Regions from separate parts of the Vibrio sp. B1FLJ16 genome, predicted to be linked through region 2. Evidence: predicted binding sites of a transcription regulator. Region 2 holds the regulator's gene; the other holds the start of a gene.
What was found. Region 2 encodes MetJ, which represses methionine synthesis genes. Its sites were predicted from a motif close to TTAGACNTNTANANGTCTAA; they were not measured.

Region 1 (15,744 bases), 1.3 Mb from region 2:
GTTGGTATGTGGGTCTTGATAATCCGGTCCCCATGCACCGAAGAACAGCTGATGTTTACGTGCACGATATACCGTTAACACCTGCTTGCCATCCATTGGAATGAGCTTGATGTTGATACCCGCTTTAGCAAACGTTGTCTGAATAGATTTTGCGGTATCAATACGAACTGGTGCATTTCGTACAATAAGTTCCATTTCAAAACCATCCGGATAGCCAGCTTCTGCCAATAGCTTTTTCGCTTTTTCCACATCAAGGGAGAACGGCTGATCTTCCAAAGCACCTAAGAAGCCTTTAGGAAGAAACGCTTGTTGAATTTGGCCTCGTCCTGACCAAACTGTGTCTTCAAGGCCTTTATAGTCAATCAGATATTTTAGCGCTTCCTGAACTTTCGGTTTCGCTAGAATTGGATCTTTCAGGTTCATCGATAAGTAGTAAAGCGCACCCTTACCTTTTTTCAGCAGCTTGATATGCTCGTCATCACTAACACTCTTTAACTGTTCTGTTTCCAGGTTACGGGCAATATCAATATCTCCTTTTTCCAACAATAGTTGCTGAACCGAAGATTCACCGATGTGTCGGATAAACACATTTTTGACCTTAGGTGCGCCATCCCAGTAATCTTTGTTGGCACTTAGCACAACAATTTCAGACGGCTTCCACTGCTCGATTTTAAATGGACCAGAACCTGCGTAATTTGTACGCAACCACGCAAATCCCATATCGCCATCTACTTCGTGTTTCATCACCTCATCTTTATCGACAATAGAAGCAATCGTTGACGACAAACAGTACAGAACGAAAGTTGGAGCGTAAGATTTATCCGTCTCAAGAACTAACGTGTCAGAATCAACCGCTTTGATTTTGTCTTTAACGTTGTCAGCAGTAAAACCGAACTGAGTTAGGATAAATGCAGGAGTTTTATTCAGAATAATGGCACGTTGTAGTGAAAATGCCGCATCTTCAGCATTCATCTCATCACCGGACGCAAACTTAATGCCTTTACGCATTTTGAAGGTGAAGGTTTTACCGTCATCGCTGACTGTCCAGCTTTCCGCCGCGACACCAAAAATCTTAGAGACATCATCTGGATCATAACCAATCAGGCGGTCATAACTATTACCCACAATTTCAGCACCTGAAAACTCAAAAACCTCTGCGGTGTCCAAGGTGATAATGTCATCAAATTGCCAACCAACAACCAATGAGTCTTTTGGAGTCGCTGCTAATGCAGCTCCCGATGACACCGCCAATGCAAGGCTTGTCAATCCCGCTAACCTACGCACTTTATTTACAAATAACTTCATTTTCCCTCCGGAAATATTCTATCCATGTATATTTCGGCGACTATATACCCAAGTGACTTCAAGATGCGGGACTCAGAGCGTTGTCACTGACTCAAGTTCGAGGAAAACAACGCAGCGGAATAGCAAGCTCTTTCCAAGTTGTTTAACGACGAAATTGTGTCAGTGACACGCTCCCAAAGGGCGAGTTGTCTTGGCTTGCATACTTCGTTAACGATTTTTGATTTAGAACCACTAGATCATCAAATCGTTGTCTCGTCTGTAAGCCAAGACATTCTCGCTGAACCGAACATCTTGAGGTTACTTGGGTATAGTACCGAGAGAGTTACTGCTACTTCTAAATAACTGCGTATTTATAAATCCTAATTCAATACACAGTTGTTATAGCCAATTGACTTCAATCCCATATACTTTTTGCCAACATCCGCATATTGCCACCAAAAATTGCCTCTATATCAGACTGTTTATAGCCACGTACTGCTAGTAAATCTGCAATTTCAAGAAAACGTTCCGGTGGTGCGTATAACAAATTCAAATAACCGTCGCTCGCGTTACCGTAGCCATGCTCCTTCGGCCACCAGTGCCCAAGGTCTAGCCCTTCTGGCCCTGTATCTAGGTGGGAGTCGTAGACATAATCTAAACCTAAGCCAACATGTTTGGGGCCTAATAACTGAACCAAATAATCTATGGCTTCAACCATACTTTGCGCACTGGCTTGATTACAGTTTAAAAACCTTGCGACACCGTTAATACAGACCACTCCACCAGTGGCTGCACACGCCTGAAGCTGGTCGTCTTTATAGTTACGCCCATGATCTTTAAGTGCTCTTGGATTGCCATGGCTGATAATGACGGGTTTAGTGGAGCACTCAAAAATATCCATACTCGTGCGATAGCCGGTATGAGAGACGTCCATAAATAACTTGTTGGCATTAATTGCTTCGACGATTGCCCTGCCTTTCGCACTTAAACCAGGATCGTCATCATGGCACCCTCCAGCCAAAGAGTTGCTGCGGTTATATGCCAAATGTATCTGTCTCACGCCAAGCTGAGCAAACAGGCCGACCATAGCGGGGCTTTCACATAAAGGAACGCCCCCTTCTAAATCAAAGGATATCGCCAACTTCCCTTCACGCTGAGCACGTTCTACATCGGAAAAATCATTTACCTGAATCAGAAAATCGAGCTCGCTAATACGTTCCCTAAAGCCCGCTATTATTTGAATAATGTCTTCTAACGGATTGAAATCCATACCGATGTTGATCGAAATATAATACGCGCCACAGTCAATATGTCGCTTCAATGATGCCAAATCGTACTCAGGAAAAAGAGGTACGCATGTATGGGCATCCCAAACGGGGATCACAGCCAAAATGTACTCCTTTGCATCTCTTATGCGTGTCCATGCAATTATTAAAATCAAAGGGTTATATTTCTTGTTCCTATCCTTAAAGCAAATCAGGTGCCAAATCTTAAACCCTGTAAAAATAAGGGCTCCGAGAATTTAGCCGCACTAATACAATGCATTACAGATGCACGACGCACCAAAATTAAACAAAGAAATTGAGCGAGAGAAGTTTTTGATTAACCTGAAGATACAGACCCGATAACGTAGAAACTGCCTTTGATTCGATTTAGAAACATAGTGGGAAATAACGAAACGGCAAAACAGTTATAAATAGACCCTAATATTTTCATTAACTATTAAAAAAGATCAAAAAAGGAGCACTCTTGCTGGTGCTCCTTTTTGTTGGATTGAATTGACGACTCGGGTTACATACCCATCCCTTCACTCATCTCTTTAATCTGCTTTAAGTCCATTTTATAAACTTCAATAAGTTGGTCTACCTGACTGAGCCGCGACGTTGCATCATCATGCTTACTACAGACATCAGATTTTACGTCCCAAGAGGTGCCTTCTAAGTACAGATCGCACTCTTTCTTTAGCTTGGTGATTTTAGGAACCAGCTGCTCACGCTCTTTCTCTAAAGACTCTAACTCTTGTGAGATTTTCAGTTCCTTTTGGAAGACTTCACGAGAACGTTCCAACACGGTCGCTTGCATATCACTTTGTCGAGTCAGTTTCTCATTCTCTGATTTCGCTGTGTTGATTTTTTCGCTTTGCTGCTTAACTTGCGATTCCAAAGACAAATTTACTTTTTCTACTTCTGTCAGTTGTTCTTGTAGCTTCTTCAGCGCTTGTTGGTGCTCTGTTTCTTTTGCTGCAAGAAGGGTCGCCACTTTATCCTGCACCTCTTTTTCTAACCCTTCTTCACGAAGTTTTACCTGAGATACAATCTGCGTTTTGTCTTGAGAGAGAGCCTGATACTTCTCTTCCAGAACCTGATAAGTCGATTCCCATTTGTTCGCGGTTAAGGCTGAGCCAATTAAGCCTCCAAACGCCAAGCCCAATGCTGCTGCTATTGCGATATAAATCTGAGTACGCTTGTCGCGCTGTTCAATGACAACCACGTTTTCATGTTCTTCAATATTGTTCTGAGAACTCACTCTATCTTGCTCCATGGATTCTTCTTTACTATCGAATCAGTTCCGCGACCATAATTGACGCGGTATAAATCAGGAATGCGCCGACCAGAATAATCACGGTCGCCTTTTGGACTTTTTCATTGGTTCGGTAACGAAACAGCACGAATGCTAACGCAACCAAAACCGCAATGGCTAACAATCTAATCATACAGCCTCCTTGTCCTGTTGTGAGTTCCTACTTAAAACATAGGCAATTTCACAAAAGGTCATTGTAACCTATTTCACTAATCGTCTAAGTCAACATAACGTAGATTTTAAATTAAGTGAGTCAGTTTTAACCAATTTTGTGTTCTTAATTGAATTACTTACGTTTAAACACAGTGTATACATCTTTTAAAACCACATTCTATCTACGAAATATTGTCTCTAGAGTTTTTGCTAGTTATACGGTAAATAACAGAAAATATACGCTATTCACAATTATGGGCACTCTTTGCTAATAATCTCTTGAAAATAAATCTGCTTTGGGTGTTGAAATGATCAATAAACATGGTAAAGTCCCCTCGTTAATGGTGGCCAGCATCATTAACTAGCCTTTACTCAAAAAGTTGAGTAATTGTTCCGATGAAGACTGCAGGAGAGTAGTTATTAATCAAATATTAACATTTGATTAGCATAACTCGCCGAAGAATTAACTATTTCAGGTGCTACTTAGGTAGCGGGGACTGTAGTTGGAGGAACCTCTGGAGAGAACCGTTAAATCGGTCGCCGAAGGAGCAAGTCCTGTGCAATGCACAGGGTGAAACTCTCAGGCAAAAGGACAGAGGAGTGGAAAGTTTTAACCTAACTATTTTCTTTCGGCGTTCCCGTCTTTTGATAGCTTAGTTCTATTAGAGATCTTGTATCTCGCCCTTTCCCTCTTCTCCTTATTAGTTGTTTTATTAAGGGGAAATCATGAACGACCTACAATCTTTACTACAAACCATCGATAATTTTGTCTGGGGTCCACCACTTTTGCTTTTGCTCGTGGGTACCGGTGTTTACTTCACTTTTAGCCTCGGCTTAATCCAGTTTAAGCATCTTCCGACAGCGTTAATGATGGTGTTCCGTAAAGATAAGTCATCTGATAAACAAGGTGACGTTTCTAGTTTTGCTGCATTGTGTACAGCGCTTTCTGCAACCATTGGTACAGGTAATATCGTTGGTGTTGCGACCGCTATCAAACTTGGTGGCCCAGGTGCCCTTTTCTGGATGTGGCTTGCAGCCCTGTTCGGAATGGCGACAAAATACGCGGAGTGCCTTCTTGCTGTAAAATACCGTCAAGTTGACGCCAAAGGCCAGATGATTGGTGGCCCAATGTACTATCTGCAGTATGGTGTCGGCTCTAAAGCTCTGGCAATCATGTTTGCAGTATTCGCATTAGGTGTGGCTTGCTTCGGTATTGGTACTTTTCCGCAAGTAAACGCGATTCTGGATGCGACTGAGATTTCTCTCGGTATGGATCGTGAGTTGTCTGCATTTATCCTGACTCTGTTAGTTGCTTTTGTTACTTTGGGTGGCATCAAATCTATCGCTAAGGTCGCGGGTAAAGTTGTACCAACAATGGCCGTGTTCTATGTGCTAGCGTGCCTAAGCGTCATTATCATGAACGCAGACCAACTTCTGAATGCCGTTGAACTCGTGCTTGTATCCGCCTTTACTTCGACTGCGGCAACTGGTGGTTTTCTGGGTGCGAGCATCATGTTAGCAATCCAGTCCGGTATCGCCCGAGGTGTATTCTCAAACGAGTCTGGTTTAGGTAGTGCTCCAATGGCGGCTGCAGCTGCGAAAACAGATTCTTGCGTGAAACAAGGTCTGATTTCAATGACGGGTACGTTCTTCGATACCATCATTATCTGTACGATGACAGGCCTTGCTCTAATCCTGACTGGCGCATGGCAAAGTGATTTTTCAGGCGCAGCAATGACAACTCACGCGTTTGCGGTTGGTTTGAATGCCGATACATTTGGTCCGATGCTGGTATCTATCGGTCTGATGTTCTTCGCGTTTACCACTATCCTTGGCTGGAACTACTATGGTGAACGTTGTGTCGTGTTCTTGTTCGGCACTAAAGCAGTACTGCCATACAAATTGATTTTTGTCGCTTTGGTCGCCTCTGGCGCATTCCTGCACCTAGATATGATTTGGATTATTGCGGACATTGTGAACGGACTGATGGCTATTCCTAACCTGATTGGTTTGATTGCTCTGCGTCACGTGGTAATAGAAGAGACCAAGCATTACTTTGCTAACGCAATTGCTAATGTTGCACCGGCAAGTGCCAGTTAAGTAAGGGTTATAAGATTCAATTTAAAGGGAGCGAATGCTCCCTTTTGTTTTTTAACATTACCTGTCATTTTTATCTCTAATCACTTCCTTAAAGGCATAGGGGTTTATTTCGTACTACAGCGTCTCCACATAGACAGTAGGAAAAATGAAACTCTGAGGTCACATGCAATTTCCACGAATCTCCGTCTTAGATCTAGCACCAGTAGCAGAAGGCTCGAACTATACGGAAACCTATCAAAAATCGGTCTCCCTCGCCCAACACGCAGAGAAACTAGGCTACCACCGATTTTGGTTAGCCGAGCATCACAATATGCCAGATATCGCCAGCGCTGCGACATCTGTTCTGATTAGTCACATTGGTGCTCACACAAAATCCATTCGTTTAGGATCGGGTGGTGTCATGCTTCCCAATCATGCACCTTTAGTTATTGCTGAGCAATTTGGTACATTAGATGCGCTATATCCGGGGCGTATCGATCTCGGATTAGGACGAGCGCCCGGTACCGATTACCCTACCATGCATGCTCTCCGCCGAGACCCGGAAAGAATGGATCCAGATTTCTCTGAGCTACTTGAGGAGTTACAGTTCTTCATGGGTTCAGTCTCGAACGGACAACCGGTTCAAGCTTGTCCCGGTTCAGATTCAGCCGTTCCGATTTGGTTACTGGGCTCAAGTACCTACAGTGCACATTTGGCTGCAGTGAAAGGTCTTCCTTTTGCTTTTGCTGCTCACTTCGCACCTGACGCGATGATGCGCGCATTAGATATTTATCGTACAAACTTCCAACCCTCTGAGCAGCTTGATGAGCCTTATGTGATGATTGGTGTTAATGTTGTTGTCGCTGATACGGTTGAAGAAGCGAATTATTTGGCAACGACTGAACATCAGAAATTTTTGCAGTTGATACGCGGCGCGCGAGGAAAAATCCCAGCTCCGGTTGCAGATATGGATAAGCTTTGGCAACCCCATGAAAAACATCAAGTAACTCATCAGTTAAGAGAATCGATTCATGGCGATAAAGCGTTAGCATTAGAAAAGATTAAGTCACTAGTAGAGCGCACTCAGGCAGATGAAATTATTGCTCACTCGATTATCTTTGATCATCAGAAAAAACTACGTTCTTATGAGCTGCTGGCAGAGCTGAAAAACGAGCATAAATAGCCACGATTAAGTGACAAAAAAGAGCGACTATCGAGTCGCTCTTTTGCTGTATTGAAAAAGCTATTCAAGACAGACTATTTGTCTTCCAGCATGAGTTTCACGCCAAGCCCCACCAGCACAACACCGGTCGTACCTTCCATCCAGTTCATGAAACGCGCGCTCTTCAACAAGTTTTTCGCAGAAGTTAACGCTCCAGCCAGACCGCATTGCCAAACCATAGCAATTACAAAATGGATGGCTGCCATAAAGGTCGATTGTAAAAACGCAGAGCCTTCCGGATTGATGAACTGTGGCAAGAAAGCGAGATAGAAAACCGCCGTTTTCGGGTTTAAGACGTTAGATAAGAACCCTTCTCTTAATGAACGAGAAAAACTGAACTCATGACGAGCAATCGTACCAGCTGTTGACTGTGACTCAGCGGAGTTATTCCACAAACCTTTCAACGTCGTTAGCCCTAAGTAGATAAGGTAAGCCGCACCGACCATCTTAACCAAATGGAACAGCTCTGCTGATTGAGCAAGGATTGCGGAAATACCGATCGCTGAAAAAGTGGCGTGAACAAATAGCCCAAGGCAAATACCAAGACTAGTGACCGCGCCATCCGTGAACCCACCGCGCGACGAATTGCGAATGACCAACGCAGTATCCAATCCCGGAGTGAGCGTTAGTATGATAATAGCGATTAAAAATGCTTCAACATTGTGTATCAAGCTTACATCCACCAAGCTAAAAGAGAAAACTGATCCTTTATTGTCATATTTATGCGGTTATTTCAATTAATTTTCGTTACTCACCGAAAAACTTCCCTCCAACGACATCTAAAAACTCCGCTTTAGACTGAATTTTTTGCGCTAACTAATCTAACTTTCTATGCGAATAGCTTGGTTAGGTCGCAGAGGGTTGGTAAACTTTTGTTTTCTCAATAGTCATGGAAGGCGACACATGAGCGCATTCGAAAAACTCAAAGCACATTCATTAAAACTCTCACATTTTCAACATCTCGCGGCGATTTGTGGCTGGGACCAAGCAGCGGTAATGCCTAATGGCGGTAGCCAAGCTCGCTCAGAAGCGATGGCAGAACTGTACGTTCACATGCATAACATGCAAACTCAACCGCAACTTGCTGACTGGTTTGCTGAGGCTGAACAAGAAGCTCTAAACACTCAAGATAGTGCCACCCTGCGTGAACTAAAACGAAACTGGCAGCAAGCGAATGTCCTGCCAGAAGATCTGGTTCAAGAAAAATCGCTTGCTGGGTCGAAGTGTGAACACGCATGGCGTACTCAGCGCGGTCAAAACGATTGGCAGGGCTTTGAAAAGAACTGGGCCGAAGTAGTAAAACTGTCTCAAGAAGAAGCCCAAATCCGAGCTGAAGTCACAGGACTTTCAGCTTATGACGCTATGCTTGATATCTATGAACCGGGCACAACGACTGCATCATTAGATGTGTTATTCAGTGACGTAAAATCTTGGTTGCCAGAAATGATTGACCAGGCAATTGAAAAACAGTCTTCTGAAGCGCTCATTGAACCACAAGGCACCTTCTCAAGCGATACTCAAAAGTCGCTTGGATTGGATGTAATGAAACTGCTTCAGTTCGATTTCGAACACGGCCGCCTTGACGAAAGTGTTCACCCATTTTGTGGTGGCGTTCCCACAGATGTTCGAATCACTACCCGCTACGATGAAAGTGAGTTTGTGCAATCACTGATGGGTATTGTGCACGAAACAGGTCATGCGCGTTATGAACAGGGTTTGCCGAAATCTCTGGCGGGACTGCCGTCGGGCCAGGCACGATCTATGGGCATTCACGAATCTCAGTCGCTGTTCTTTGAAATGCAGATTGGACGCAGTAACGCCTTTATTGAGCATTTAGCGCGCCTTGCCGGAAAGCACTTCACAGGACACGACTCTAAGTTGTTCTCGCAAGAAAATTTCCAAAAACTCTATACGCGTGTGAAAAAAGACTTCATCCGTGTTGACGCAGATGAGCTTACCTACCCTGCCCACGTTATCTTGCGCTACGAAATTGAGCGTGACCTGATGAATGGTGTGATCAAACATACCGACGTACCAGAGCTTTGGAACGAAAAGATGCAAAACTATTTAGGCTTGTCGACCAAAGATAACTTTAAAAATGGCTGTATGCAGGATATCCACTGGACAGATGGCGCATTTGGTTACTTCCCTAGCTACACGTTAGGCGCTATGTATGCCGCTCAGTTTATGTCTGCAATGAAGAAAACAGTAGACGTTGACGCCGCTATTCAAAGCGGTGATCTTACGCCTATTTTTAACTGGCTATCAGACAACATATGGAGCAAAGGTAGTTTGCTAACAACAGATGAATTGGTGAAGCAAGCAACTGGGGAGACACTCAATGCGCAGTACTTCCAAGACCATTTAAGAAGTCGTTACTTGTAATAACTAATATCAAAATAATAAAGAGCAGCGTTAAGCTGCTCTTTTTACATGAACTTCAACAGTTCTCATCGAAAGTGTTTGTCACTTTCCATATTGTGAGTCCGCCTAAACACCGTCGGAATCACATGTCAAAACGAAACGTTTCTATACCATAACCGGACGTAACGGTGACTTGTACAAACACTCTTCACCTTCAGGTCTTGTCTTAAAGCGGCGATGTAACCACATATATTGGCTAGGGCTCGCCATAATGGACTCTTCAATAATTCTATTGGTAAAAATCGCTGCACGGTTAGGTTCTCCTTTCGGGAACCCTTCTACTGGCTTCCTTATAGTTAGCGTGTAGTGCCCATCTTCCCCTCTCACCATGGTAAATGGGACTATTGCACAATCCGTTTCATCCACCAGCAAGCTTGTTCCGGTTGTGGTGCACGCATTTTTAACCGCAAAGAAAGGAGCGAAGGTGGAGCGTCTGGTTCCGTAATCATGATCGGGTGCATACCAGACTCTCTCCCCTGAATTTAGAGCATCGAGCATTCTTCTTACATCTTTTCGGCCGATCAACGTACGATTAGAACGAGAGCGTCCCTTATACTGAAAGTAATCAAAACACGGATTGTTGTTAGGTCGGTAAACCCCCATTCCGGATTTTTTGATACCAAAAGCACGCGCACCCAGCTCTAAGTTCATGGAATGAACGGCTAGCATCAACACACCCTTACCATCTTTTTCTAACGCTTCGACGTGCTCCATCCCTTTTATCGTCACATGTTTATTGACTCTTCTGTCTGACCAGAACCAAGCCATCGCTGTCTCAAACAGTGCAATTCCTGAGTTATCTATATTGGATTTTGCAATCGCTTCTCGCTCGCTTGCATCCATAGATGGAAAACAGAGCTCAAGGTTGCGTCTTATCGTAACCTGACGCTTTTTCATTAAACGCATCGCCAAACGACCGATATTACGCCCTAAGAACAGTTGAACCCTGAAAGGAAGAAGGCTTAGTAAGTACATCACCCCAATTAAAAGTAAAGTTCCCCAATACCTTGGTAATAGGAATTGAGCCTGAAATTTAAGCTCTTTTTGTTTTTTCATAACAGTATTGTCAGATGTGCCCATCTATAAGTAATTAAAAATCAATGATAATTGCATACACCTTTATCATTGATTGCGCTTTTGGCAAAAGTTAAAGCGCTGGTATTTCAAAAATCTCCGACACACTACACAGCACGCACAGCGGAATGGGGTCAGCCAAAATTTGTGTAGGCGATAAAGATGATGCGCACGTTAGCACTGTTTAGAGTAAATTATCTAATTACTTTTATGAACTTGACGTAAGATAACTCCACTAATCGCACAATTAAGAGCTTTAGCAAAGATTTCGTCTGGAATGGGTGGGTTATTGTACTGGATTGACAGTAAAACACCGTGACAAACCATTGTCACGGCGTCTTGAAGTTTAGTGAAGAGTCTTGCTACAGCTCTTTTGATATTGCTGTGAAATGGCAAAGTAGATGTGCATGTCGATAGGCTCTGGGGTGTTAAGTAGCATCTTACCCACTTCGCGCTGGAAATGGCTGTAGTTGCCCAGTTCATCCGTCAAACCTAGCTGTTGATAACTTGATTCATTCACAAACATTCCATAAGCATAGTGATGGTGGTGAATATCTTTCTCTTTATCGTAACCAAGTTGTTGCAGTGCGATGTCAACTTCCTCTGGGGCATAAGTGCTTTTATCGCCAAACATACTCAGCAGTATGCTGGGTACTTGGTGAGCGATGCTCTGAATATCCGTTTTTCGCTTAAAAATACCGAACATAGTGTCCTCCATTGACAACTAATCTCCAGCTACAAATACTCCATGTAACAAGGAGACGGAAAATTTTCTTGTGTATCGCATAACTGCCTACTTATCCACCTATCTATATTAGCGTGATCGCATATTTTCCATCAAATGATGTCTCTGTCGTTTCAATCATCTCTCATCAAAAATAAAGCTTAAATCACATTTATATGGTCATATTGCCCATTCGCTGATAACTCGCTAAACACGTTATGTTGTTCACTCTAATGCTTAAGGATTAAACTTGTTGAAAGTCACATTCCGTATCGACATCTAATTCAAATTGAGTTAGCTTTAGATGTATAGACGTCTAGAAGACTAAAACTAGGGAGAGATAGTCGTGCCAATCCGAATTCCAGATCAATTACCTGCATCTGACATACTCAGAACAGAAAACATCTTCGTGATGAGTGAAACCAGAGCGGCAAGTCAGGAAATACGTCCGTTACGAGTACTGATCCTGAATCTAATGCCGAAGAAGATAGAAACCGAAACTCAGTTTCTGCGTTTACTCTCTAACAGCCCTCTTCAAGTCAATGTAGAACTACTAAGAATTGATGATCGCCCGAGCAAGAATACGCCAACCGAGCACCTCGATAACTTCTACCGTCAGTTTGAAATGGTCAAAGGCAGAAACTTTGATGGTTTGATCATCACGGGTGCACCATTAGGTCTAGTGCAATTTGAAGATGTGCTGTATTGGGATCACCTAAAGACCATCATGGAGTGGGCTAAAGACCATGTGACCTCTACCCTGTATGTATGTTGGGCTGCTCAGGCTGGTTTGAAATTACTTTACGATTTACCTAAGAAAACGCGTAAAGAAAAGCTCTCTGGTGTTTATCATCATGAGATCCATAACCAGTATCATCCAATATTACGCGGCTTTGACGACACGTTTCTGGCACCTCATTCACGTTATGCTGACTTTTCACCTCACTACCTGGAAGAACATACGGATCTGGATATCTTAGCGACCTCTGATGTCGCCGGTGTATACCTGGCAACAACCAAAGACAAGCGTAACGTCTTTGTTACTGGCCATCCTGAGTATGATTCTCACACTTTGCATAACGAATACATTCGCGATTTAGGTGAAGGAATGGAGCCTGCTATCCCGGTTAACTACTATCCGAACAATAACCCGGATAATACCCCAATCGCGAGCTGGCGGAGTCACGGGCATCTGCTATTTGCCAACTGGCTAAACTACTGTGTTTACCAACAAACACCGTACGATCTCGATCATTTCAGTGAAGACGCCTTTACTAAAGACGATTAAATATAAAGTTAACTTAATTGAACTGCTAATAATCAAAGACTTATAGTCTTCCTTATATTTGATTTTGGCTGACTATGTGAACTAAGCCGCCATCCGGCGGCTTTTTCCTGCCAGATTGCAAACCTGATCGCATAGTAATTTTTCATCAATAGGCTTTTGTCACGTATTTCATATCATGCGGTGAGACTCAGGTATGTAGGGATGAGAAATGAAAACGGTTAAGCTCGGTACACTTCTATTGATGGTTCAGTTTTCACTGGCAGGCTGTGTGACGGTGAAAAAAGATGGTGGCCCAGTCGTTAAAGCTGATCCTATCGCAATGGCAGAATCTCGTATTGCACTTGGTCTTGGTTACCTCGAAGGCGGAAGTAACATCCGTGCACACGACAATCTGCAACAAGCGCTTAGCCACGCACCAAGTTATTACCGCGCGCAGCTTTCCATGGCACATTACTACGAAAAGGTCGGCGAAGACTCAAAAGCGGAGGAGATGTACAAACGCTCATTACGCCAACACACCAAAAACGGCAACGTACTGAATAACTACGGCACCTTTTTATGTAAGCGCGGCCAGTTTGAAAAAGCGGACCAGATGTTCACTAAAGCGATAGAACAACCCTATTACTACCTGATCCCTGCAAGTTACGAAAACGCAGCATTTTGTGCGTTAAAGTCAAACGATAAAGACAAAGCGAAGCATTACTTCACACGCGCTATTGACCATGACCCTCACAGACCAAAATCGATCCTTCAACTCGCTAAGCTTGAAATTGATTCCGGTAATTATACTGAAGCAAGAATTCGTCTGATGCGATTTAACCAAACTTATGGCATTAAAAAACCGTCACTACAACTTATGGTTGAATTAGAGCGTGCCGCCGGAAACGACGCTCTGGAACAGAAATATCAAAATCAGTTGGATAAACTGTATTCGGATGCCTGATGTAACCCCATAGTTCCAGGTAAGCTATCGGCTTTGGTCAGAGCGGTTTCGCTGTCTCTTGAGTTGCTTGTCTTTTCGCCTTAACGCCCTGAAAAACTTTGACTCTTCGTGGTACCAACCGATCACACTAATAGGAATACCCACCAGCATCATAATGAACAGATCAGCAGGCAACTGCTCTGTAATGCTTCGAAGGGAATCAAGTTCATCAAAAACAAACAGGCCAATAACTTTTCCAAGCAGCAAAGCACTACAAATCATCAAGAATGATTTGAAAATGTAATGCCATTTACCTTTTTTACGCTCCTCTCTCCAATAAACGTATTTGTGTTCGCGGTTGTACATGTGATACCTCCCGCCCTCAATTCGTTACAAAGAGTATGACAACTTAGTTTAAAGAATCTGAGTTACTTTAATCATAGTGCTAAGAGTCAAAGGTTGCAGATCGAACTCGGTGTCCCAGAAGCTTACTGCTTTCTGAATACCCAAATCGGACCAATAAGGAGAAATTGTAAATCTTCATAAAATGAGGGTTTCGTACCTTCGATCTTGTGACCAATGAATTGCAGCATCCAGAGCACACCAAAGAGAACTAATGAGATATAAAGGACTGGCAACTGCAAAACTTCCATCGCCCAAATCAGACCAATACACGCTAACGTGTAGCCCAACATCATCATGAAAACGCTTAAAGAGAGCCGGAAATAAAATATCCACACAGGAATAACTGCCAACCACACCCAGTTAATATGGATGTCGCCAATAGTCAGAGAAGGGATCGACCAGATAAGCCCAACCACTGAAAGGTAAATGCCTGGTACGGCAATGGTGTGAATTTTACGATTAATTGGGTTTTGATGACTTTCACCATAGGCTTTAAGCCAATCAGATAGTGCGCGCATGACACTCCCCCCCTTTTTTAACTTACTATTTGTTATATAGTCCTAAGTTAATAAAGGTGCGAGTTTTTCATAGAACACTATTGAAAACCAAGTGACGCCCGTTGCGCTTTGCTCATCTTAGCAATGACAAGCTCGTACGATCGTTCACACAAGTCCTGGATCAGCCCATCCTCTACGTCACCATTAAAATACACGGTAACCCAATGTTTCTTGTTGAGATGATAGCCGGGTATGATATCCGTAAACTGAGAAGTCAGTACCTCACCGTCTTCAGGTTCCACCTTCACACTGACATACTCACGCCCGTCACGCTGCGCAAGGATCGCAAACATTTTGCCCTTGATTTTAAAAACCAAGGCGTCCGGGCCAAACGGAAAGTCACTCTCAGCGCACATAAACATATTTAGGTATTGCTCTAGTTCTTTGCTTGTCACAGACGTACCCTCTGTTTGCTACTCAAATTGCGGTAATAAAGTCTTTAGCGCCTTATTAACCTGTACCTTTTCTTCATCAGATAAGCCTCGGATGAAACCGTGCTGAACTTCAACATGCTCCAGAATCAGATTATCAATGAGCTGCAAACCATCAGAAGTCAACTCAACAGTAACACTGCGTCTATCTTCTTTACTGTGTTCTCTGGAGATTAAGCCTTTCTTCTCCAGTTTATCCAAACGATTGGTCATCGCACCTGAAGTCAGCATCATTGAATCAATTAATGCTGACGGTGTTAAACGATACGGAGCCCCTGACCGGCGTAAGGTAGCCAGCACATCAAACTCACCCATTTTAAGGTCATACTGCTTATGAAGCTCAGCGACGCGTGTTTCCATGTATTTAGCAATTCTCATCAGCCGCCCCATAATTGCCATCGGCTGAGTGTCAAGCTCAGGCTTTTCCTTAAACCACTGTTCAACTACTCTGTCTATTGCGTCCATATGTCATTTTCTCCAAAGCAACCTTAACTGCAGAATTACTTTAACATAAAGATACTTTACAAAAAGTAACCTTAGGCGTATCTTTACAATTAATTATCTTAACGTAAAGATATTTAATATGAACATTTTGCTCGCG
Region 2 (15,744 bases):
TAGACGAAGGTCGTGCGGGTGAGAACGTTGGTGCACTTCTACGTGGTACTAAGCGTGACGAAGTAGAACGTGGTCAAGTACTAGCTAAGCCAGGTTCAATCACTCCACACACTAAGTTTGAATCAGAAGTATACGTACTGTCTAAAGATGAAGGTGGTCGTCACACTCCATTCTTCAAAGGCTACCGTCCACAGTTCTACTTCCGTACAACTGACGTAACTGGTGACATCACTCTACCAGACGGCGTAGAAATGGTAATGCCTGGTGACAACGTACAGATGACTGTTGAGCTAATCGCACCAATCGCAATGGACGAAGGTCTACGTTTCGCGATCCGTGAAGGTGGCCGTACAGTAGGTGCTGGTGTTGTTGCTAAGATCTTCGACTAATTCATAACGAATTAAGCGAAATCTTGCACTTTTCTTCACTTTGAAGAAAACGCAAGCAAGAAAAAGGGAGGCTTTGGCTTCCCTTTTTTCATTTCTAAATTCTTATTTGGTTATAAGCCGATAAGTAATCCTCGTATTTTTTATTTGTTAAAACAGACTCTTATTTGCTAAAAAATTTCCCAGTTAACCCTCCTTCCCTAAGTGCTTGATCCTTACCTGCCATATAAAAATCTATATAACTAAATGTTCTGAGTTGAATGCACAATACGACTGGTAACAAGAACTATTCTTGTTTATATTATTCTCCTCGGGTTATTTCTATTGGGTTTCAGAGTATGTTTGTGTGTCTTTGTCATAGTGTTTCTGACAAGAAAATTAGAAAGTTAGCGATGGATGAAGGCATAACGGATATAAGAGGGATAAAGCGATGTACGGCACTGGGCAGCCAGTGTGGTAAATGCATCAGACAAGCCAAAGAAATTTTAGCTGAGCATTACACTGAACTAAAACAAGCCTGCTAACCACCGTAATGATACGGTGAAGGTAGTTGCGCCTTTTGACACCTTCTCATTTGCTTCTACATTTAAATGAAGCCTAAAAAGAGGAGGGGCTTTTCCATGAAAGGCGATCCAATCATAATACAACATCTCAACAAAGTACTCGGTAACGAGCTCGTCGCTATTAATCAATATTTTCTTCATGCTCGTATGTACAAGGACTGGGGCTTAAAGCACCTCGCCGATAAGGAGTATCACGAGTCTATTGATGAAATGAACCACGCTGATCATTTAATCGAACGTATTCTGTTTTTAGAAGGTTTACCTAACCTGCAAGATCTAGGCAAACTGATGATCGGCGAAGATACCAAAGAAATGCTCGAATGCGATCTCAAATTGGAAATGGCTGCTATCCCAGATCTCAAAGACGCAATCGCTTATTCGGAAGATATTCGCGATTATGTTTCCCGTGATTTGTTTCAAGATATTCTTCAAGATGAAGAAGAGCATGTCGACTGGCTGGAAACTCAGCTGGGTCTGATCGAAATGTCCGGCATCGCCAACTATCTGCAATCACAGTATGTTGATGAAGATGACGACGAATAATCTCTAGCTCCCAATCAGTTAGAAGTCCTCACCAATCCCTAGAGTAGTGCACCTGACTTAAAAGTTAGGTGCTTTTCCTGTTTATCTGGTCTAATCTCTTTTATTGTCATTCATTTTAAGGATATTGCTCGCATTCTTATCTATGAAGATTGATTTCTATCATTTAGAATTTATTCCCCCTTACCTATAAAATAAAAAAAGAGACCCCCATGTCTGAAGAGAACAGCCAAGCAGTAACTCCGGAAGAAGAAAAGCGTCAACAAGCTCTTGATTACCATGCTTACCCAACCCCGGGTAAAATAGCTGTTGAGTTAACTAAGCCAGCGGAAACCGCAGGTGACCTTGCATTAGCATACAGCCCTGGCGTTGCCGAACCTGTACGTGAAATCGCGCAAAATCCTGATAATGTCTATAAGTACACCGCGAAAGGTAACATGGTTGCCGTGATTTCTAACGGTACTGCTATTCTTGGTCTGGGTAACCTTGGTCCTCTTGCTTCTAAACCAGTTATGGAAGGTAAAGCGTTACTGTTTAAGCGTTTTGCAGGCCTGGATTCAATTGATATTGAAGTAAAGCACCGCACTATTGATGAGTTCGTTAATACCGTAGCGAGCATTGCTGATACATTCGGTGGCATCAACCTTGAAGATATCAAGGCACCGGACTGTTTTGAAATTGAAAAGCGTCTTATTGAGCGCTGTGACGTTCCTGTCTTCCATGATGACCAGCACGGTACAGCTATCGTTACGGCTGCAGGTATGCTCAATGCCATCGAGCTGCAAGGTAAGAAACTCGAAGAGTCGGTTATTGTGTGTCTGGGTGCCGGGGCTGCAGCGGTTGCTTGTATGGAACTGCTGATCAAGTGTGGTGCAATGCGTGAAAAGATTTATATGCTGGATCGTAAAGGCGTAATTCATACGCGTCGTGACGATCTAAACGAGTACAAACAGTTGTTTGCGAACAACACTGATAAGCGTACTTTAGAGGACGTGATTGAAGGTGCGGATCTGTTCCTTGGTGTTTCTGGTCCGAATCTTTTACCAGCCGAAGCTCTGAAGTTAATGGCAGACAAACCAATTGTTTTTGCGTGTTCAAACCCGGACCCTGAAATCAAGCCAGAGCTTGCTCATGAAGTGCGTGATGATCTTATTATGGGTACCGGACGTAGTGATTACCCGAACCAGGTTAACAACGTGCTTTGTTTCCCATTCATTTTCCGTGGTGCGCTTGATGTCCGGGCAAGTGAAATCAATGATGAAATGAAACTGGCGGCGGTTGACGCTATTCGTCAGTTGGCTAAAGAGCCAGTGCCGGAAGCGGTATTGAAAGCGGCAGGTGTAGATAAGCTGGAGTTTGGCTCTGACTACATCATTCCTAAACCAATGGATGCCCGTCTGCTGCCACGTGTTGCAAAAGCGGTCGCTCAAGCTGCTGTTGACTCAGGTGTTGCTCGTATTGAAATGCCGGAAAACTATATGTCTGCGTGATCAATATGGCTGAGTAATTAGCTGTTGTAAAACATGTACAAAAAATGGGACGCGATGGCGTCCCATTTTTTTATGTCATTTTGGTCCCAGAATCTGAATCACCATTCGTTAGATTCGTTTTGACGCTAATTACTCTTCGTCAAATGACTCAAATTCGATACCCATTTCCGTCATCAGCGCTTTCGCTTCTGTCGGGATATCATCTGGGCGATCTTTACGAAGGTCTTCATCCGTTGGAAGCGGCTGGCCTGTATACGCGTGCAGGAATGCTTCGCATAGCAGTTCGCTATTGGTTGCGTGGCGTAAGTTGTTGATCTGACGACGAGTACGCTCATCAGTTAGCACTTTTAAAACTTTCAGCGGGATAGATACAGTGATTTTTTTTACTTGTTCGCTTTTCTTTCCATGCTCAGCATACGGGCTAATGTATTCGCCATTCCAGTCAGCCATTGCGTACCTTCATATTTGTAATGGGTTAAAAATAATTGAGTTGCTGATTTTAGCTGCATTTACTGCCATAAGCAAAGACATATAGACGTCTAGAAGTGTTGACGTCTCAAAAATAGACGAGTAAAGTGACAAGAATAGTGAGGGAAATGTGCAATTCATTGAATCTGATAGTTCAGGTATAGCGCATTCCTATTTAGAAGTCACCACTTGTGAAAGGATACACCCATGAGCACCCGCAAGCCCGCGACCATTGCTGTACGCACTGGCATAGAATCTGATACTCAATATCATGCTGTCGTACCACCTATCTACCTTTCAACAAATTACGGCTTTCCTGCATTTGGGGAAGTTCCAAAGTACGATTACACCCGTTCAGGTAATCCGAACCGAGGGTTGTTGGAAAGTGCTCTGTCTGAGTTAGAGTCAGGTAAAGGGGCTGTGGTCACTAACTGCGGTACGTCAGCACTGAACTTGTGGGTTTCTGCGTTTATTGGTCCTGATGACCTGATTGTAGCGCCACATGATTGCTACGGCGGTACTTACCGTCTGTTCAACACCCGCTCTAACAAAGGCGATTTCAGGGTACTGTTTGTTGATCAATCTGACGAGCAGGCACTTGATGCCGCATTGGCGCAAAAGCCAAAACTGATTTTGTTAGAAACCCCCTCGAACCCTCTGGTTCGTGTGGTGGATATTGCTGCAGTATGTGAAAAAGCAAAACAAATTGGTGCCTTAGTCGCGGTAGACAATACTTTTTTGACACCTGTGTACCAAAAGCCTTTAGACCTTGGGGCCGACTTCGTTATTCACTCCACGACAAAATACATCAATGGTCACTCAGATGTGATTGGTGGGGTGGTGATCACCAAAACACAAGAGCATGCAGAAGAGCTGGCGTGGTGGGGCAACTGCATTGGTGCGACAGGCACACCATTTGATAGCTACATGACGCTAAGAGGTATCCGTACTTTAGGCGCACGTATGCGAGTGCATGAAGAGAGCTCCCAGCAAGTGCTGGCTTACCTGAAGAAACAGTCTTTAGTAGCAAAAATTTATCATCCGAGTCTGCCAGAACACCCGGGACATGAGATTGCTAAGAAGCAGCAATCTGGTTTTGGTTCAATGCTGAGTTTTGAGTTTGGCGGCTCAATTGAGCAGCTCAAAGCGTTTGTTAAAGAGCTGCAGTTATTCTCTCTTGCTGAGTCACTTGGTGGGGTAGAGAGCCTGATATGTCACCCAGCATCAATGACACACCGTGCGATGGGTGAGGAAGCGTTGGCAGAAGCTGGCGTCTCTCAGCAATTGCTGCGCCTTTCTGTCGGACTGGAAGATGCGCAAGATCTGATCGCTGACCTTGAACAAGCCTTTACCAAATCTGCACAGCAATAGGAGAGTACTGATGACTGTACTACGTCAGCTACATAAGTTTGGCGGTAGCAGCCTGGCAAACCCGGAGTGCTACTTACGTGTAGCGGGTATTCTCAAAGAGTACTCTAAAGAAAATGATTTGGTAGTGGTATCGGCAGCAGGTAAAACGACTAACCACTTAATTGAGTTTCTGGAAGGCTTAGACAAAGATGGCCGGATTGCCCATGAAGCTCTGCATAACTTGCGACTGTTTCAAAGCAGTCTGATTGAAGACCTGCTAGAAGGTGAAGTTCAGGAACAACTGCTTGCTTCGTTGAATGACGAGTTCAGTACATTGGCTGAGCTAACTTCCCCTCTGACCGACGCGCAAAAAGCGGCGGTATTAGGCCACGGAGAGGTATGGTCTTCACGTTTACTGGCGGCATTACTGAGCCAGCAGGATATCCCGGCCGTCGCGCAAGACGCTCGTACATTCTTACGTGCGGAAGCCGGCACTCAGCCTGAAGTCGACCGTGCTCGTTCGTACCCGCTTCTTAAAGAAACACTCGCGCAGCATAGCCACAAGCGAGTGATCATCACAGGTTTCATGGCACAGAACGAGCAAGGTGAGACTGTTCTGCTTGGCCGTAATGGTTCAGACTATTCTGCGACGGTAATTGGTGCGCTTGCTGAGGTCAGTACAGTGACTATCTGGAGTGATGTGGCCGGTGTTTACAGTGCCGATCCGCGTTTAGTCTCTGATGCGTGTCTATTACCGCTTTTACGTTTGGATGAAGCCAGTGAACTTGCCCGCCTGGCGGCTCCTGTCTTGCACAGCCGAACGCTTCAGCCAGTGGCTCAAAGTGCAATGGATCTGAGCCTCAAGTGCAGTTACCAGCCAGAGTCAGGTTCGACTCGTATTGAACGTGTACTGGCATCTGGTCGCGGAGCGAAAATCATCACGTCGCTTGATGAGGTCTTGCTGGTAGAGCTTTCGTTTGCACACGGACATGATTTTGAAAAAACTCAGACTGATGTGCTCGAATCTCTTAAACGTGCTCAGTTGGAGCCGCTCGCATTTGAGGTGCAGTCTGAACAACACATACTACGACTGGCGTACACGGCAGAGATCGCCGGTGGTGCACTCAAGTATCTGCAGGCATCTTTGTCAGAGGCGGATATTACTCTGGCAGAGGGGTATTCTTTGTTAGCCGCCGTAGGTGCGGGTGTGACCACTAATGCTAATCACTGCTTTGGTTTCCAGCAAAAACTAAAACATTTGCCGGTAGAGTTTATATCTGAAACCGAGTCGGGCTTGAGTCTGGTGGCGGTATTGCGTCGCACCAATACCGAGGAACTGGTTCAAACCATTCACAGCCAGCTTTTTCAGGCACAAAAACGCGTAGCGGTTGCATTATGTGGTAAAGGCAACATCGGGTCGAGCTGGCTAAATCTGTTTGCTACACAGAAAAGTGAGCTTGAAAAGCGTCATGGCATGAGTTTCGATTTGGTCGCCGTGGTTGATAGTCAGAAGTACTGGTTTGATGAGCAGGGCATTGATGCAAACAGCGTTTCCACGCGATTCAATGATGAAAGTACTGAGAATGACGGTGCCTGGCTGACCCGTCTTGGCGCTCTTCAGGAATACGACGAGGCCGTTGTCCTTGATGTTACCGCAAGTAAAGAGCTGGCAAGCAGTTACGTTGATATTGCTCAGCAGGGCATCCACTTAATCTCTGCGAACAAAGTGGCAGGCTCGGCGGACAGCGAATACTACCATCAGGTTCAGGATGCTTTTGCAAAGATTGGTCGTCACTGGCTTTACAATGCAACAGTAGGCGCGGGATTACCAATTAACCATACCGTCCGCGACCTGCGTGAGAGTGGTGATGAAATCGTCGCACTTTCGGGGGTATTTTCCGGCACGCTTTCGTGGCTGTTCCAGCAGTTTGATGGATCAGTACCATTTAGCGAGTTGGTTGATTTAGCCTGGCAACAAGGCTTAACCGAGCCTGACCCCCGATCTGACCTCGATGGTTCGGATGTGATGCGTAAACTGGTGATTCTGGCTCGTGAGTCTGGTCTCGATATCGAACCGGAAAGTATAAAAGTAGAATCATTGGTGCCTGAAGAGCTGCGTGATCTGAGTTTGGATGAGTTTTTCGATAATGCAGACTTGCTCAGCCAAACCTTGCAAATCGCTTAAACAAAGCTCAGAGAAACGATCAAGTACTTCGCTATGTGGCCCGTTTGGAAAAAGATGGCAAAGCGACCGTCGGTATCGAAGCGTTGTCGCGGGAGGATGCGCTGGCTAACCTGCTACCATGTGACAATATCTTTGCTATTGAAAGCAAGTGGTACAGGGATAATCCGCTAGTGATCCGTGGCCCGGGTGCAGGGCGGGAAGTCACGGCAGGTGCAATTCAATCTGATCTTAACCGCCTAGCGGGGCTGTTTTAAAAGTCTCAGGAACTTCCAAAACCCCGGTATCCATCCGGGGTTTTTTATTCCTCTCTCAGTGCCATACTTAGTTTTGAAGCCTGTATTTCATCAGATGTCTAGCGGGTAAATATGAACCGGATATCAACTTGAGTTATCCTCATTATTAACTTGAAAAAAATTCATAATCACAAGGTTGACATTAAATCGTATTCAATTCATTCTGTAGACATATAGACGTCTAAACGTCGATTCGCGAAATTTGATTTGGTGGCGGTTGCCACAGGGAGAGTAAGATGGGTTACACGCACGCAGGCCACATTGATGCCTTAAACCAGAATATCGCTGAGCTGTCAGATAACATTAATGTTTCGTTTGAGTTTTTTCCGCCAAGCAGCGAAAAAATGGAAGAGACACTGTGGAACTCTGTGCACCGTCTGAAAACACTTCAACCTAAGTTTGTTTCTGTGACATACGGCGCGAACTCGGGTGAGCGTGACAGAACACACTCCATCATCAAAGAAATCAAAGCAGAAACAGGCTTAGTTGCGGCACCGCACTTAACCTGTATTGATGCGACTCGCGACGAGTTAATTGAGATTGCGGATGACTACTGGAACAACGGTATAGAAAATATCGTTGCACTGCGTGGTGACATTCCTCCTGGCGGTGGTGCTCCTGACATGTATGCCTCTGATCTGGTCGAGTTACTTAAATCGCGTCATGATTTTGATATCTCGGTAGCGGCTTTCCCTGAAGTTCACCCTGAAGCGAAAAGCGCACAGGCTGATTTACTTAACCTGAAGCGCAAGGTTGATGCAGGTGCAAGCCGGGCGATCACCCAGTTCTTCTTCGATGTCGAGTCTTACCTGCGTTTCCGTGACCGCTGTGTTGCAGCCGGTATCGATGTGGAAATCGTACCGGGCATTTTACCTGTGTCTAATTTTAAGCAGGCATCCCGCTTTGCCGCGCAGAACAACGTTAAAGTTCCGGGCTGGATGAGCCGACAATTTGAGGGCCTGGATGATGATCCGGTTACTCGTCAGTTAGTAGGCGCGAGTCAGGCGATTGATATGGTTCGTGTACTGAGCCGTGAAGGGGTGAAAGACTTCCACTTCTACACACTAAACCGTGCTGAGATGACTTACGCATTATGCCACACACTAGGCGTGCGACCTCAGATTGCCGTCTAAGTCGAACAGATATTAAAAAGGCTTGCCATCTGGCAAGCCTTTTTTCGATATATTGTATGAATAAACTGAAACTTTTTAGCCGATAACTTCAAGTTCAGTCAGCACTTCTTCTGCCCAGGTAATCCACGTTTCGCGCAATAGTAGGTTGCGGCGTAGCGTCAGGCGTTCCAGACGTGCTTGTTTATCCAGAGTCGACGGCGTAGCGTAGTATGCCGCTTCAATTTCTTTGTAGTGTGAAACCAGTTTGCGTGACTCTTCAACCAGTTCAGACAGTTGCTCACGGAAAGGTGCAGCAGGTTGCACCGCGCAAGCCATTAGTTTTGCGGAGAACTCATCACGAACTGTTGGGTGTGCCGTTGGTTGGTCAAACCATTCACCTAGTGCACTACGCCCGGCATCTGTGATGGAGTATACCTTACGATCCGGTTTACCCTCTTGAGGCTCCAGTACGCAAGTAACCAGTTCTTTCTCAGCCATTTTGTTAAGTTCGCGGTAAACTTGCTGGTGACTTGCTTTCCAGAAGTAACCGATGCTAGCTGAGAATTCTTTTGTGATATCGTAACCGGTTGCATCGCGTGTGCTAAGAACAGTTAAGATTACGTGTGGTAATGACATGTCTTCAATCCAAATGGTCAATAAACTTGTAAACAAGCTACTTATACTTTCAGCTGCGCTCTTTATGGCGTTTGAGTTTTTTATGTATAAGTAGTACCAACAAAGTTGGTCCTGTCACCTTAAAGCCGTTTATCACCTAGAGATGGTTTTACCATCTTAGCCGGAGCAGTTTGATTTGAGTTATGCGCTCTCGGCAGGGCGAGTAGTATATAAATAATAAGCATGAAGTGGAATAGTAGGAATAAATTACACTAAAAAACTAATATAATACTCAGTAGAGGATTTTTGTGGTTAATTATTCTGCATTATTGGTGAATTCGTCGTTTAAACCGGATTAACTGACTAGTCAATTGCTCTTCAATCTGATGAATATAAGAAAGGCTGAGCGGTTGCTCAGCCTTTCAGTTCATAAACGATGAGGATTATCCGGTGTTACGCATACCAGCAGCAATACCTGCAATCGTCACCATCAATGCCTCTTCAAGATCCGCTGATACTTCTTCGCTTTGACGAGTACGGTAAAGTAATTCAGCCTGAAGCATATTCAATGGCTCTACATAGATGTTACGCAGGCGAATTGATTCCATACCCCACGGATCATGTTGCATCAGGTTCTCGTTGTTCTCTACGTTCAGGACTGCTTTGATGTCCTTTTGTAGCTGAGCTCGCAATCTCTCACCCAGAGGACGCAGTGATTCATCTACCAGACGCAAGTCGTAGTAGCGTGAGATGTCGATATTACATTTCGAGTACACCATCTCTAACATACCAAGGCGGGTAGAGAAGAACGGCCATTCACGGCACATCTCTTCTAATAGCGCCTGGTGACCTTTATCTACAGAGAACTGGATCGCTTCACCTGCACCTAACCAAGCCGGCAGTACCAGGCGGTTCTGGCTCCAGGAGAAAATCCATGGAATCGCACGTAAACTTTCTACACCGCCGTTCGGGTTACGTTTTGCAGGGCGGGAACCAAGTGGTAATTTACCCAGCTCAAGTTCCGGAGTTGCCTGGCGGAAGTAAGGCACAAAGTCTGGTTCGCCGCGAACGACACTTCTGTAAGCTTCACAGCTTACTTCAGACAGTACTTCCATCAGATCGCGCCATTCTTGTTTTGGTTCTGGTGGTGGCAGCAGGTTTGCTTCCAGAATCGCACTCGCGTACAGGTTGAAGCTGTTTACCGCAACATCTGGCAGACCGAGTTTAAAGCGAATCATTTCACCTTGCTCGGTTACACGCAGACCGCCTTTAAGGCTTTTAGGTGGCTGAGACAGCAACGCAGCATGTGCCGGTGCACCACCACGACCAACCGTACCACCGCGACCGTGGAACAGGGTCAGTTCAACACCTTCTTTTTCAGCAACTTTGACCAGTGACTCCATTGCATGGTACTGAGCCCAGCCCGCAGACATCACGCCCGCATCTTTCGCTGAGTCAGAGTAGCCAATCATGACCATTTGGTGGTTTTGAATAAAACCACGGTACAAATCGATATCCATCAATTGTTTGATGACCGATTCTGCATTGTTCAGGTCGTCCAGAGTTTCAAATAACGGACAGACATCCATGCGGTAAGGACAACCTGATTCTTGAAGCAGCAGGTGTACCGCCAGAACATCAGAGGCCGTACGGGCCATAGAGATGACATAAGCGCCGAACGCTTCACGAGACTGGGCAGCAATAATCTTACAGGTGTCCAGAACCTCCTGAACCGGCTCTGATGGCTGCCAGTCGCGTGGCAGGAGCGGACGCTTAGAAGCCAGCTCGTTGGTCAGGAAGGCAATTTTATCCTGCTCACTCCACTGCTCGTAGTCACCAATACCTAGGTAACGTGTCAGCTCAGAAAGCGCGTTTGCGTGACGGGTGCTCTCCTGACGGATATCGAGTCGAACCAGGTGCACACCAAACGCTTTAACGCGGCGTAGTGTATCCAGTAGTGAACCGTCAGCAATAACACCCATGCCGCACTCATGCAGAGATTGGTAACAGGCGTAAAGTGGATCCCAGAGCTGCTCTACTTTCTGTAGCGGTGCTTTTACAGCCAGCCTTTGGCCGTAGATTTTCGCATCCAGAATCTCTTTGGTTTCAGTCAGCAGTGTGCGCAGTTGCTTGAGGATTGCGCGGTACGGTTCGTGTTGATCATCGCCAGCGAGTGTACGTACCTGATCGTTGCAGACTGTCATCGACAGTTCGCTGATCAGTTCGTTGATGTCGTTGAGGTAAAGATCCGCCGCTTTCCAGCGGGACAGAAGCAGCACTTCACGTGTAATGCTGTGTGTCACAAACGGGTTACCGTCCCGGTCACCACCCATCCAGGAAGAAAAGTGCACCGGACGGGCATCAATTGGTAAACCTTCGCCCAGGTATGATTGCAGACGATCATCCATTTCACGCAGGAATTCAGGTACCGCTTCCCACAGGGAATTTTCTACAACAGCAAAGCCCCATTTGGCTTCATCAAGTGGCGTCGGACGTTGTTGGCGGATCACATCAGAGTGCCAGCCCTGAACGATCAACTGTTCTAGTCGTCGCTCAGTTTTTTTACGCTCTTTAGATGAAAGATCGCTTAACTCTAGCTTGGACAAACACTCGTTGATCTTCACCAGTTTATTGATCATGGTGCGGCGGGTGATCTCTGTCGGGTGAGCCGTCAAAACCAACTCAATATTCAGATCGCGAACTGCCTGAGCGGTATCAAGCTTGCTGACATTGTTTTGCACCAGTTTAGAAAACAGCGAGTTGATCGCATCTGGTTCGCAGATGTGCTCTTCACAGTGACGTGAAATCGTGTGGTATTGCTCAGCAATATTTGTCAGGTTCAGAAACTGGTTAAACGCGCGGGTAACTGGCGTTAACTGCTCATCAGGAAGGTGTTTGATTTCTTCTATCAAGCTTTCCTTGTCTGCTTGATTTCCTGCTTGGGCAGATTTGGATAATTTACGAATGGTTTCCACTTTTTCGAAAATTTCTTCGCCATGGGCATCGCGAATCGTGTTGCCCAGTAAGTGGCCTAGCATGCGCACATTGCTTTTGAGTGCGGCGTATTTCTCATTCATTGTCGTCCTGCCTCGTAATAAAACTACATCCATTGTCCTTGTTAAGACACCAATCTAGCGAAAAGCACCAGTTCTAGTCAAATAAAGCCGACTATGTTTGTAATTATTCCGCTTCTATCCTGATTTAGAGCAAAGTTACGATGCATATAGAATATTGGGTGAAAATTAATTACAAAATAACCAGTTAAATAATGGTCAAGTGTCAACAAAAGATATTAAGAAAGATTATAAATAAATTAGTCAGTGCAGCTCATCCGAGCTGCACGCTTTTGTTGTGAGCAGAAACTGAAGTATGGTTAACAGCAGTACCTGATCATGGCTTTAGACAGCACGTCTATAGTGGGATCTATAAAATCAAAGGCGAGAAACTCGTCTGGTTGATGCGCCTGATCAATTGAACCGGGACCAAGCACTAACGTCGGACAAAGCTCTTGTAAAAACGGGGCTTCGGTACAGTAGTTTACGGTCTGCGAGCTGGTCTCACATAACTCTTCGACACCACCAATGAATGGGTGATCATGAGGGCACTCATAACCCGGAATAGCTTCGTGGAGCGGAATAACTTCGATTCGGCCCGGCCACTTAGCTTCTACTTCTTTAAGTGCGCCACGCAACATGTTTTCCAAACCGTCCAGGCTGATGCCCGGTAAAGGTCGAACGTCATAATGAAGTTCGCAGCAACCACAGATGCGGTTAGCACTGTCGCCACCATGAATATGACCAAGGTTTAAAGTCGGGCTTGGTATAGCAAATCCGGGGTGGTGGTACTCTTTAATTAACTTGTCGCGTAGTTGCATCATGGCAAACATCACTTCATGCATGATCTCAATTGCATTCACGCCCAGAGCCGGATCTGATGAGTGGCCAGATTTACCGGTGACGCGAATTGCATTGGCGACATGCCCTTTATGGCCGCGAATTGGTACCAGACTGGTTGGTTCTCCGATAATGCAGTAATCCGGTTTAAATGGCGCGTTTGCGGTGAAATGTCTTGCGCCCAGCATCGTGGTTTCTTCATCACAGGTCGCTAACACATAAAGCGGCTTGTTCTGTTTAGTCCAGTCGACTTTCTTAACTGCTTCATAAATGAAGGCAAAGAAGCCTTTCATGTCTGCCGTACCCAAACCATAAAAACGGTTATCTTTTTTGGTCAGCTTATGCGGGTCGAAGTTCCAGCGCCCTTCGTCAAACGGAACCGTGTCACTGTGCCCGGCAAGGAGGAGTCCTCCTTCTCCCTCACCCATACGTGCGATCATATTGTGTTTGCCTGGCTCTACTTCGATCACCTCAACACTGAAACCAAGATCTCTGAACCAGGTCGCGAGTTTTTCGATCACTTTCGCATTGCCCTGATCCCATTTCGGATCCGTTGAGCTGATTGAAGAGGTACTGATGAGTCCTTCATAGACCTCTAGAAAAGTTGGTAATTGCATGGATTCTTCAAATCTCCTGTTGACAGACCGAGCACAAAAATGTAAAACACATATTAAATCATATTTAATGAATAAAAAATCAATATACAGCAAAAGTTAAATATGAATAGTCACTTGAGCCTTTAAGTTTACGGATGTTATAGAATGCTAAAAACCACGATTATCGGAGCCAGCGGTTACACCGGCGCAGAGTTAGCTTTAATGGTTAACAAACACCCGGAACTCACGCTATCAGGTTTATACGTATCCGCCAACAGTGTGGATGCAGGAAAAAGCATCGCACAGCTGCATGGCAAGTTAGACGGCGTAATCGATATGCCGGTTAACCCGTTAACCGATCCGAATAAAGTGGCTGAACAATCTGATGTGGTGTTTCTGGCCACTGCACACGAAGTCAGTCATGACCTTGCCCCGATTTTTCTTGAAGCAGGATGTCAGGTCTTTGATTTATCTGGTGCATTCCGTGTTCAGAATGAAGACTTTTACGACACCTTTTACGGTTTCAAGCATCAATTTAACAACTGGCTGGACAAAGCGGCGTATGGCTTAGCGGAGTGGAATTTCGAAGCAATTAAAAACACTCCTTTAGTTGCGGTAGCGGGCTGCTACCCAACAGCGTCGCAATTGGCAATCAAACCTCTGCTAGAAGGTAAGTTGCTGGATACTAATCAATGGCCGGTAATCAATGCGACTAGCGGTGTATCTGGGGCCGGCAGAAAAGCTTCGATGACCAATAGCTTCTGCGAAGTGAGTCTGCAACCTTACGGAGTCTTCAGTCATCGTCATCAACCTGAGATCGCTCAGCATCTAGGTTGTGATGTGATTTTTACCCCTCATTTGGGCAATTTTAAGCGCGGCATTCTTGCCACAATCACTATGAAGTTAGCATCAGGTGTGACCGCAGAACAGGTTACTAAGGCATTCGAACTAGCCTATCAGGGCAAGCCTGCTGTGCGTCTTAAAGGGGATGGCATTCCACGTATTCAGGATGTTGAAAATACACCTTTCTGTGATATCGGCTGGAAGGTGCAGGGCGAGCATGTGATTGTGATTTCTGCCATCGACAACCTACTCAAAGGTGCATCGAGCCAAGCGATGCAGTGTTTAAATATTCATTACGGTTACCCAGAACTGACAGCGTTGCTGTAGTCGTTGATAGAGGGAAAAGCAATGACGCAAACCAATCAAGCTCCATTAGTCATTAAGCTAGGCGGTGCAGCTTTATCTTGCACAAAAACCTTAAGCCAACTGTTTGGTGCCATCGTGGCTTACCAAGAGTCGGCGCAGCGACAAATCGCCATCGTTCATGGCGGTGGCTACTTGGTGGACGAGTTGATGAGCAAGTTACAACTCCAAACCGTAAAGAAACACGGCTTACGTGTCACTCCTTACGACCAAATCCCTGTCATTGCTGGCGCGCTAGCGGGTACAGCAAACAAACTCCTGCAAGGTCAGGCAATTGCGGATGGTCTTAATGCAGTCGGTCTGAGTTTAGCTGATGGCGGTTTATGTAAAGTTGAAGAACTTGATCCTGAGCTGGGCGCGGTAGGTAAAGCCTCTCCGGGGGATTCAACTCTGCTGCAGGCGATCCTAAACACGGGTGCACTGCCAATCATTAGCTCTATCGGTCTGACCAAAGAAGGCCAGATGATGAATGTTAATGCCGATCAAGCCGCAGTCGCAGTTGCCGGAGCATTGGATGCGGAGTTGGTTCTGCTTTCTGATGTCAGTGGCGTTCTGGATGGTAAAGGTCACTTGATCAAAAGCTTATCTGAAAAAGAAGCAGATGCGTTGATCGAAGGTCACGTGATCACCGACGGCATGATCGTCAAAGTTAAAGCCGCTTTGGAGGCTGCCAATGATCTTGGCCGACCTATCGAAGTTGCAACCTGGCGTTACCCGGAGAAGCTGGAACAGTTATTTGCCGGTCAGAGTATCGGTACACAGTTTCTGCCTCAGTAAAGCCGCACTAAAGAATTTAAAGAATCATACATTAGGAAGTAGTTGGCACTGACCGCCGAGAGCAGCGCCAGTTAAATTTGGAGAAAATCATGAGCAAAGTGAACGTAAATAAAGTAGTAGTCGCATACTCAGGCGGTCTAGATACTTCAGTCATCATCCCGTGGCTAAAAGAGAATTACAACTGTGAAGTTGTCGCTTTTGTAGCCGATGTAGGTCAGGGTGCAGAAGAGCTTGAAGGCATTGAAGCGAAAGCGAAAGCATCAGGTGCAT

Region 1: a site for MetJ is predicted at 11,841-11,860, ahead of metA (homoserine O-succinyltransferase). Genes of this name have one in related genera too.

What each region holds. Positions count from the first base shown of each region.
Region 1 is NZ_HG992749.1:1,429,726-1,445,469, reverse strand. It holds gene KHN79_RS06570 (ABC transporter substrate-binding protein) at 1-1,305, opposite strand, end outside; gene KHN79_RS06565 (membrane dipeptidase) at 1,700-2,668, opposite strand; gene KHN79_RS06560 (chromosome partitioning protein ParA) at 3,076-3,810, opposite strand; gene KHN79_RS06555 (hypothetical protein) at 3,839-3,997, opposite strand; glycine riboswitch at 4,523-4,623, shown strand; gene KHN79_RS06550 (sodium:alanine symporter family protein) at 4,744-6,117, shown strand; gene KHN79_RS06545 (LLM class flavin-dependent oxidoreductase) at 6,281-7,279, shown strand; gene KHN79_RS06540 (LysE family translocator) at 7,354-7,989, opposite strand; gene KHN79_RS06535 (carboxypeptidase M32) at 8,222-9,703, shown strand; gene KHN79_RS06530 (LpxL/LpxP family Kdo(2)-lipid IV(A) lauroyl/palmitoleoyl acyltransferase) at 9,848-10,798, opposite strand; gene KHN79_RS06525 (hypothetical protein) at 11,163-11,522, opposite strand; gene metA (homoserine O-succinyltransferase) at 11,887-12,828, shown strand; gene pilW (type IV pilus biogenesis/stability protein PilW) at 13,037-13,771, shown strand; gene KHN79_RS06510 (hypothetical protein) at 13,796-14,116, opposite strand; gene KHN79_RS06505 (Mpo1-like protein) at 14,239-14,673, opposite strand; gene KHN79_RS06500 (MmcQ/YjbR family DNA-binding protein) at 14,751-15,107, opposite strand; gene KHN79_RS06495 (MarR family transcriptional regulator) at 15,126-15,608, opposite strand; gene KHN79_RS06490 (EamA family transporter) at 15,727-15,744, shown strand, end outside.
Region 2 is NZ_HG992749.1:2,751,530-2,767,273, reverse strand. It holds gene tuf (elongation factor Tu) at 1-389, shown strand, start outside; gene KHN79_RS12605 ((2Fe-2S)-binding protein) at 725-910, shown strand; gene bfr (bacterioferritin) at 1,007-1,492, shown strand; gene KHN79_RS12595 (malic enzyme-like NAD(P)-binding protein) at 1,702-2,979, shown strand; gene metJ (met regulon transcriptional regulator MetJ) at 3,109-3,429, opposite strand; gene KHN79_RS12585 (O-succinylhomoserine (thiol)-lyase) at 3,655-4,818, shown strand; partial or broken gene KHN79_RS12580 (bifunctional aspartate kinase/homoserine dehydrogenase II) at 4,829-7,236, shown strand; gene metF (methylenetetrahydrofolate reductase) at 7,512-8,408, shown strand; gene KHN79_RS12570 (PadR family transcriptional regulator) at 8,484-9,023, opposite strand; gene ppc (phosphoenolpyruvate carboxylase) at 9,446-12,079, opposite strand; gene argE (acetylornithine deacetylase) at 12,376-13,512, opposite strand; gene argC (N-acetyl-gamma-glutamyl-phosphate reductase) at 13,657-14,661, shown strand; gene argB (acetylglutamate kinase) at 14,683-15,474, shown strand; gene KHN79_RS12545 (argininosuccinate synthase) at 15,564-15,744, shown strand, end outside.